3 regions of the Clostridium amazonense genome follow, and region 3 is predicted to be linked to each of the others. Evidence: riboswitches for the same ligand, from Rfam matches in the RefSeq annotation. Region 3 holds a riboswitch; each other region holds the start of a gene.
The links. Region 3 has a riboswitch for S-adenosylmethionine ahead of AC07E4_RS06075 (ABC transporter ATP-binding protein). Riboswitches for the same ligand answer to the same signal wherever they lie in the genome.

Region 1: it holds a riboswitch for S-adenosylmethionine, as region 3 does, so the genes downstream of both, AC07E4_RS11815 (ECF-type riboflavin transporter substrate-binding protein) here and AC07E4_RS06075 (ABC transporter ATP-binding protein) in region 3, are expected to answer to the same signal.
Region 2: it holds a riboswitch for S-adenosylmethionine, as region 3 does, so the genes downstream of both, AC07E4_RS16795 (methionine ABC transporter ATP-binding protein) here and AC07E4_RS06075 (ABC transporter ATP-binding protein) in region 3, are expected to answer to the same signal.

What each region holds. Positions count from the first base shown of each region.
Region 1 covers NZ_JBWKMH010000028.1:40,782-44,071, reverse strand. Annotated here, with positions in the region: gene AC07E4_RS11820 (ABC transporter ATP-binding protein) at 1-1,260, opposite strand, end outside; partial or broken gene AC07E4_RS11815 (ECF-type riboflavin transporter substrate-binding protein) at 1,408-1,836, opposite strand; SAM riboswitch class I at 2,006-2,122, opposite strand; gene AC07E4_RS11810 (methyl-accepting chemotaxis protein) at 2,306-3,290, opposite strand, start outside.
Region 2 covers NZ_JBWKMH010000033.1:436,210-439,499, forward strand. Annotated here, with positions in the region: gene AC07E4_RS16790 (polysaccharide deacetylase family protein) at 1-744, opposite strand, end outside; SAM riboswitch class I at 948-1,046, shown strand; SAM riboswitch class I at 1,109-1,207, shown strand; gene AC07E4_RS16795 (methionine ABC transporter ATP-binding protein) at 1,345-2,382, shown strand; gene AC07E4_RS16800 (methionine ABC transporter permease) at 2,375-3,040, shown strand; gene AC07E4_RS16805 (MetQ/NlpA family ABC transporter substrate-binding protein) at 3,059-3,290, shown strand, end outside.
Region 3 covers NZ_JBWKMH010000010.1:362,259-365,548, reverse strand. Annotated here, with positions in the region: gene AC07E4_RS06080 (ABC transporter ATP-binding protein) at 1-97, opposite strand, end outside; gene AC07E4_RS06075 (ABC transporter ATP-binding protein) at 84-1,835, opposite strand; SAM riboswitch class I at 1,891-1,991, opposite strand; gene AC07E4_RS06070 (metal ABC transporter substrate-binding protein) at 2,984-3,290, opposite strand, start outside.

The sequences.
Region 1 (3,290 bases), on a different contig from region 3:
TAAACCACAAATTTTAAGTGTTTCATATACTCTTTCCTCTATTTCTTCTTCACTTATTCCTCTAATCTTAAGACCTAATGCAACTTCATCAAAAATCATTGACTTAGATATCATAGCATTAGGATTTTGCATAACTACTCCTATTTTTTCAGAACGTTCCTTTATAGTTTCATTTTCAATACTTCTTCCCTTTAATAATATATCTCCACTAGTTGGTTTATAAAAACCACATATAAGTTTAGATATAGTAGATTTTCCAGCACCATTTTTTCCAATAATGCTAACCATCTCACCTTTATTTATTTTAAATGAAACTCCCTTAAGAATTTCCTTATTTTCATCATATCCAAATTTTATGTCTTTAAGCTCAAGAATAGCATCGTTACCACTTTTATTAACAACTTCACTACTTTCTTGATACCAATTATTAAGTTTATGTTTTTCTTTATCTAATTTTAAAGTGTTTATAGCTTCTGGGCATAATTCCTCTGTTATTTGTATACCTGCGTATTTTAATGCTGTTATATATAAAGGTTCTCTTATACCAGTTTTATTTAATAAATTGGAACTTAATAATTCTCTAGTAGTTAAATCTCCAACAATCTTTCCATTATCAATTACTATTATCCTATCAATATCAGAGTGTAATACATCTTCTAATCTGTGTTCTATTATAACTATGGTTTTGTTATCTTTCTTATTTATATTATCAATAAGCTCCATAGCACTCTTACCTGTTGCAGGATCAAGACTTGCTAGTGGTTCATCAAATAAAAGTATATCTACATCTGAAACCATTACCCCACCTAATGTAACACGTTGTTTTTGTCCTCCAGATAAGCTATGAGGTGAAGATTTTAAATGACTATTTATATCCACAATTTTAGAAACTCTATCTACCTTTTCTTTCATCTTATCTTGTGATACACAATCATTTTCTAATCTAAATGCTATATCTTCAGCTACAGTTAATCCAATGAATTGACTATCTGGATCTTGAAGTACAGTTCCTACTACACTAGAAAGTTCAAATATGCTCATATCTTTTGTTTCTTTGCCTTTAACTTTAAGTGATCCTTGTATTTCACCTTCATATAAAAAAGGTACAAGCCCATTAATTGCATTTGAAAGTGTACTCTTGCCTGATCCTGATGGCCCTACAATAAGCACTTTTTCTCCTTCATATATAGTCAAATTAATATTTCTTAATGTTGGTTCTTTTTGTGAATTGTATTTAAATGTAAAGTTACTAAATTCAATTACCGGCTTTTGGGAACTTTTCTTTGAACCATTTTTTAAACTTAAATCATAGTTTTCATAAGAAACTTTACTTTTTTCTTCATTTACTTCTTTAATTAAACTGCCCTTTTGGGTTCTGCTTTTAGCATATGTATACAATAATGTAGTTCCTAAAAATCCTACTATTATTATATTAGATATACTTGCTACCGCACCTTGAATATAAAGTTTATCTATTGGTTCACTATAAATTACAATATCTAATGTTGGTGCTACTACACACCAAGCTATTATATTTGCTAACACTTGATAAATATTAAATATTATTGCATGTTTTTTCGTAAATTTTCCTTTTGAAATATCCACTGATTTTTTTGCAAATCCAATAATAAATCCAGTAACACTAGATGCTATTATCCAACTAAACCAAGGACTACCCCACATCATTAAATCCTTTAAAGTATGTCCTACAAATCCAATTGCAGCTCCTGCTATTGGCCCAAATATAACTGACATTAATCCTAAAAATGCATAACTTGTTTCTAGATTTGTATTTGGAATCCCCGTAGGAATCGATCCAAATCGCCCTAATATCATAAATACAGCTGCCCCAATACCTATAGCTACTATTGTTTTAATGGGTAGCTTATTATTTTTTTTCATCTATTTTTCTCCTTATTTTCTTGTATTTTTTAACTTTATTATATATTATTCAAAACAAAAACGCTAGATAACTCATACCTAGCGTTGAAAAAACATATAATTTTTCTCATCTACTAGCTAAAAGCTACAGGATTTAGCACCACACTTTATATATCATTTATATATAAAAATAGGTTGCTGGGTATCATAGGGCCAGTCCCTCTACCACTCTTGATAAGAATTCAATATTAAATTTACTAATTAATGATATATTACAATATCTTTAATGTCAATAGTATACTCTATAGTTTTGAATTTAATAATAAGATTTCAACTTATATTATCATAAAGTTTATTATTCTTTTAGTCATATTAATCGTTGATATATTAGGAAAACTCTCATTATCTTTATTTAATAACTATCTTATATTTTTTTTATTTTAAATTGTGACACCATATTATTTAAGTTAATAGCCTGTGCTGTTAATTCTTGACTTGCTGCTGCACTTTCTTCTGATATAGCTGAATTTGATTGCACTACTTCTGCTATCTGTTGTATTCCATCATTTATTTGTTCAATTGATTGTGCTTGCTCTTTTGATGCATTTGTTATTTCAAAAATTAATTCAGTAGATTTACTTACTGAATCCACCACTTTTACCAACTTTTCAGCAGTACTATTCACTAATTGTTTCCCATTTTTTACAGAATCTATAGATTTTCCAATTAACTCCATAGTATTTTTTACTGCTTGTCCTGATTGTTGTGATAACTCTTTTACTTTATTGGCTACTACAGCAAAACCTTTTCCTGCATCGCCTGCTCTAGCTGCTTCTATACTAGCATTTAATGCTAGTAGATTAGTTTCTGTAGCTATTGATTCAATGTCTTTAATAATACTACTAATGTTTATAGATGATTTTTCAATATCTTCCATTGCACTTACCATTTCTTTCATACTTTTATTTCCCTCATTTACAACAACCATAGATTCATGTGACATCTCATTTACATCATTAGCTATTTTTACAGTGTTTTGAACTTCATTGCTAATTTCCCCAATAGATGCTGAAAGCTCTTCAATTGCACTTGCTTGTTCAGCAGCTCCTTGTGCAAGATTTTGTGATCCTTCTGCTAATTGATCTGATCCACTGGAAACTTGATTTGATGCTTCATTTATTTCTATTATAATATCACTAAGCTGTCTAATAATTTTATATATAGAATCTTTTATTGGTTCAAATATACCAATAAATTCAACTTCAGGTTCAATATTAAAGTTACCATTAGAAATTTCTCTTAAACCCCTAGCCGTGTCTTTTAGTACATCATTAGTTACTTTTATCATTTTTCTCATGCTATTTGATAATAATCCAAGTTCATCTTCAGAATAATAATTAAGTTCTACA
Region 2 (3,290 bases), on a different contig from region 3:
TTCTGTTAAATTTATAAACTCATTTTCATCTATATCTTGTATAGTTTTAAATTTATATCCATTTTTCTTTAAATCTTTTATTATACTTGGAAGAGCTTTTGGTGTGGTACTGTTTGAAGCTCCATCATGCATTAAAATTACAATTCTTTCTTTATCTAAATTTTTCTTACTCATTTCTTTCCTATAATTACACAGTAATCTTTCCACTGGAATATTTATGCCCATTGCATCTTCAATTGATACATTCCAATCCACATAATTTATTTTTCTATTATTCAGTTCATCTCTTATTGATTTTAAAACTACTTTGCTCGGAACACCTGTACTTGAACCTCCAGGCATCCTCATAAAATTACAAGGTTCCTTTTCTAATAATTCTTTTAACTTACTATATGCAGCATCATAATCTTTAAAATAAATTTCTTTACTTCTATAATTTTCATTTTTATGAGTATTGGTATGTACACATATAGAATTTCCATTTTCTTCTACTTTCTTTAATATTTCTTTGTTTGTATTTGCAAGTTCTCCTATAACAAAAAATGTGGCCTTAACATCTTCTTCTTCTAATATTTTTAAAATTTCCAATGTATTTTCAGTTGGTCCATCATCAAAAGTTAAGTATACTATTTTATTATCCTCATTGTTTTCTTTAATATCATCCATATACCCTAAAACACTAAATGAAGTTAAAATCATAATTGCACAAATACAAAAACTTATAATTGCTTTACTCTTTTTCAAATTTATTCATCTTCTTTCTTTTTCAAATTCTCATATATTTATAACTATATTATCTTCTTATTTAAAATTAATATTCTTACACATTAGAAGGTTATTTATTACTGAGTTTATAATTATTTAAATATATTTGTTTTTTATTTTCCAATATTGTGTTGACTTTTCAAAATTTTCTTATATAATTAAATCATAAACTAAATATTAAATTCTTATTTTGAGTGATTGAGGGATCTGGCCCTATGAAATCCGGCAACCAGCATTTTGCATTGGTGCTAATTCCAGCGGTTTTTACCGAAAGATAAGAGAAGTTATCTATCCTCTTATTTTTCAAGAGGTTTTTTTATATTTAAAATAAAAACTTAATATATTCTTATCCAGAGTGGCAGAGGGACTGGCCCTATGAAGCCCAGCAACCAGCATTTTGCATTGGTGCTAATTCCAGCGGTTTTTTACCGAAAGATAAGAGAAAAATCCCCTCTTGTCTTTCAAGAGGGGATTTTTTATATTATGTGATAAAAACTATTTATTATTAAATTCTAACTTTTTATGTAATATATATATTGCTTTATTTAATTAATTCACTGAAAGGAAGCGATTTTTAATATGATAACCATTAAAAATTTAACTAAAATATATAATTCTAAGAATTCTAATGTTATAGCTGTTGACAATTTAAATTTAAAAGTAAATGAAGGTGATATTTATGGAATAATTGGACTTAGTGGTGCTGGCAAATCTTCCTTATTAAGATGTATAAATCTTCTTGAAAAGCCTACTAAAGGTGAAGTTTTACTAGATAATTTAACAATTAATAGTACAACTCATAACATTATAGATATTACAAAGTTATCATCTAACAAATTAAGAGAAGTAAGAAAACAAATAGGTATTATATTTCAACACTTTAATTTGCTAATGAATTCTACTGTATATGATAATGTTGCATTTCCACTAAAACTTAATAAAGTTCCTAAACCATATATTGATAAAAAAGTTAATGAACTTTTAGAATTAGTAGATTTAAAAGATAAGAAATACTCTTACCCATCCCAATTATCTGGTGGTCAAAAGCAAAGAGTAGGCATAGCTAGATGTCTTAGTACTAATCCTAAAATAATTTTGTGTGATGAGGCAACATCAGCGTTAGATCCAAGTACTACAGATTCCATATTAAATTTACTTAAATTAATAAATAAGAAATTTAATATAACTATAGTTTTAATTACCCATGAAATGGATGTAATTAAAAAGATTTGTAATAAAGTTGCTGTTATGCAAGATGGCAAAATAGTTGAAGAAGGATTAGTTTTAGATGTATTTTCAAATCCTAAAACTGAAATTTCTAATTCTTTTTTTGATAAGAATTTAAGTATTCCTAATAGTCTTAAAGATAAATTTTATCCAAACATAATGCTTAAGTTAACTTTTAAAGGAATTAGCGCAACTTCTCCTGTTATTCATGAGCTTTCAAAAAAATTCGAAGTAGAGTTCAATATTATCTGTGGTTGTATAGATGTAATTCAAGAAACTCAAGTTGGAAGTCTTATAATAACACTTAATAATGATTTAGATACTATTAATTCTATTACTAAGTTTTTAAAATCTATGCAAGTTGAAGTAGAGGTGATTAATTTTGACTGAACTATTTAATATATTAAATTCTACAATTAAGCCATTATTGCAAACTATTTATATGGTTTCATTTTCTACTATTATCTCATTAATTATTGGTGTACCAATAGGAATAATACTTACTATTACTTCTAAAGGACACATTAGTGAAAATAGTAAGCTATATTCTTTTTTAAGTACTATTGTAAATATACTTAGGTCTATACCTTTTATTATTTTAATAGTTGCATTGTTCCCTATTTCTAAATTTATAATTGGCACAACTATAGGTACTACAGCATCAATTGTTCCTTTATCTATAGCTAGCGCACCTTTTGTTGCTAGAATTATTGAATCTTCATTAAGAGAAATCCCCTTTGGCATAATTGAAGCTTCTTTAGCTTGTGGTGCTACTAAATCTCAAATTATATTTAAAGTTCTTATACCAGAAGCTTTTCCTTCTCTTATATCAAATATAACACTTACCATAATAAATATTATTGGTTATTCTGCCATGGCTGGTGCTGTAGGTGGTGAAGGTATTGGAGACTATGCTATTCGTGAAGGATATATGCGCTATAACAATAAAATTATATTAGCAACTATTGTGATTTTAATATTGCTAGTACAATTAATTCAAATCACTGGTAATCATATTGCAAAAAAATCGAATAAAAAAATATTATAAATTGCGGAGGTAACATTTATGAAAAAATCTTATTTTAAATTTATTTCTATAGCTATGATTTCAATTCTACTACTAGGTTGTGCATCTACATCAGATAATTCAAAAGAAAAATCTGATGCTAAGACATTAATTATTGGAGCATCTCCAACTCCTCATGGAGAAATTTTAAATTTTGCTAAGGAAAACTTAAAATCTAAAGGTATTGATATACAAGTAAAGATATTTACTGATTATGTAATACCAAATAAAT
Region 3 (3,290 bases):
CCCCAGCTATAATAGATATTATTAAACAAATAGTTATATATGATTTTTCTTTTAAAGTGTCTATAACTGCCTTTTTAACTATTTTATCCTTCTTCACAAACCTCACTCCCTTCTAAAAAACTTTGACATTCTATAATTTTTTGATATATTCCTTCATTACAAACTAATTCATCATGACTTCCTTCCTCAACAATCTCACCCTCATCAAGTACAATTACTTTGTCTGTGTATTTAAAAATATCTAATCTGTGTGAAAAAATAAATATAATTTTATCATGTCTTTGTTCATTTAATTTTCTGATTATATTTTCTTCTGTGTTTATATCTACAGCTGAAAATGGGTCATCTAATATAATTATTTGTGCATCTCTATATAATGCTCTAGCTAATGCAATCCTCTGTTTTTGACCACCAGAAACTTTTACCCCATTTTCACCTATTTTAGTATTTTTTCCAAACTCCATTTTCTCAATATCTTCTATTAAATTAGTTGTTTGTAAAACCTTACTTAAATCATCTTCATTTTCTTTCCATGTTATATTATGTTCTATGCTTGACGAAAACAAGAATGGATTATGTCCCATATACGTAATATTTTTAGATTTAAAATCTGCTGAAAAATTTATTAACTCATCATTATTCAATTTGATACTTCCTTCGTAAGGATAAGCACCTGTTAAGGCTAATGCTAATGCACTTTTTCCTGAACCTACTGATCCCGTCACTCCTATAATCATTCCTTTTTTCGCATTTAATGTTATATTTTTTATAACATTTTCTTTTGACATTGGATATTTAAAATTTACACTTTCTAACTTTATTGAATTAATAACTATAATTTCATCTTTTTTATCTTCTCTTTCATGCTTAACATTAATTAAATCCTTTATTCTCTCCCATGATGCCTTAGCTCCTTGCTGTATATTAAAAACCTTAGCTGCCGTTTTAGTTCTATTTGCTAAAAATATAAACATAGTTATAAATGCTGTCAATGTACCTACTGACCAATTTCCTTTTATAACTTCATTACTTCCTAATGAAAGTACCAATACAATTCCTAAAGTAGATACCGCAGAATATATTGGACCCAACCCACTTTTTAAAACTAATGCTATCGTAGCTTCCTTTTTTTGAATATCAAGTTTTTCTTTTAATCTTTTAAGCTCAGCCTCTTCTCTGCCATAAAGTCTTAAAATACTAATTTCTGAAATCATCTTTCTCACTTGTGATGTAGTGCTTGCAGTTGCTTTTCTATACTTTTTATTTCTAGTTTGTACAGTTTTCTTCATGCATTGAGCTATTAATATAGATATAGGTATTGGTATTATACATATTAATGTGATTTTTATATCATAAAACATAAGTGCTACAAAATAAGCAATCATCAAAACCCATGTATCCCACATTTCCGTAATAGTTTTTCTTATAGCCTCAACCACTATATCCACATCACCAATAGTTGTTGACATCATATCTCCAACTTGACATTTTTCAATTTCATTCAAATTTGTATTCAGTATAGATTTCGTAATTCCTACTCTCATATCACCGCTTATTTTATTTGACATATCTCTAACATAATACCGTTTAAAAAATCTAGCTACTTGAAATGTTAATGTAATTACTAGAAATTCTACACCTGATTTTATTATAGTTTTTATATCATTTGCTAAAATTGCTACATCTAAAAGCTTACCTTGAAATATAGGTCCTAAAACAACAATAGTGTTATAAAGTATTCCTGCTATAGCAGTAAAAATGAATTGTTTTTTATACTTACTTACATATGCTAATAAATTTGTGACTTTTTCAGGTGGATTAAACTCTCTCTGCATAAATTTGCACCTCCTTTAAAATAAAAAAACTCCTATAAGACAGGAGTAGACTACGCTCTTATCTTTCGGCTTGAAACCGCTGGATTTAGCACCACACACTTTATGCTGGTTGCTGGATTTCATAGGGCCAGGTCCCTCAATCACTCTTAATAAGACATTTATGAAATTTTATTTAAATACATAAAGGAAAACAATGTTATTTATATTTAAATTATAAAACTCTTTTCCTAATTGTCAATATTTTCTATTTATTATTTTTGTAAAATAAAAAACCTTTTGAGATAATTCGTTCCTCAAAAGGCTTTAAATATTAATGTAATATTTAAAATTCATTTATATTCTCTTTTCTATGTTTAATATTTTTAAATTAATCTAATAACATTCTCGCATCTACAAATATCCCTACTAATATTATTTTTATTATTTCCATTGCTTTTTTCATGTACTACTCCTCCTATTTTTATCTTTTCTATTTCATAATTAATCTAATAACATTCTTGCATCTACAAATATCCCTATTAATATTATCTTTATTATTTCCATTGCTTTTTTCATGTATTATTCCTCCTATTTTTATCTTTTCTATTTCATAATTAATCTAATAACATTCTTGCATCTACAAATATTCCTATTAATATTATCTTTATTACTTCTATTGTTTTTTTCATATCTAATTCCTCCTAAAATTTAATTTACTTTATGTATTTATTATATTTTCTTGTCCAATTTTGAACTATCTTTTTATATTAATTTTTTATTACACTTCTGTAATGTTTTCTATCATTCTCTGTAATATAGGGTTACAAGCTAAAATTTTAAATAATAGCTTTCTTAAATGATACTACTAATCTTACAGTTTATTCTGATATCATGACTGAAACCAATTAAGAACTAAGAGTGAAAAGTGAATAGTTATGGTTAATATTACTCATTTCATTACTAATATCTAAAAATAGAAACACATAAAAACTAGTTTTTATATGATTTTTAAATCATTTGCTTTGAAAATTATTATAAAATTTAATTTAAAAAACTGAGACTTCAGTTTTACCCTTCATTGTTAATTTTTATATAATATTTAAAATTAAGCTTAAATAAAAAAGCATGTTTTCACATGCTTTTTTATAAATCTAATTTATTAAAATATCTTACTCTAATGCAGCTTTTATTGCATTTAAGTTTCTTGTCATTATTGATATATAATCCTCACCATTTGCTTCATCTTCTTTAGTAATTCCTTCTAAAGGATTTAACACTTCAGTTTTTGCACCAATAGATTTAGCTATTGTTTCAGCAACACTTGGATTTACTAATTCTTCAAAAAATATAACTTTTATTTTATGCTCTTTTGCAAAATCTATAATTTCTGCCATACGTGCTGCTGTTGGTTCTGAATCTGCCATTAATCCTTCTATGGCTACTTGTGTAAGTCCGTACTCTCTACATAAATATCCA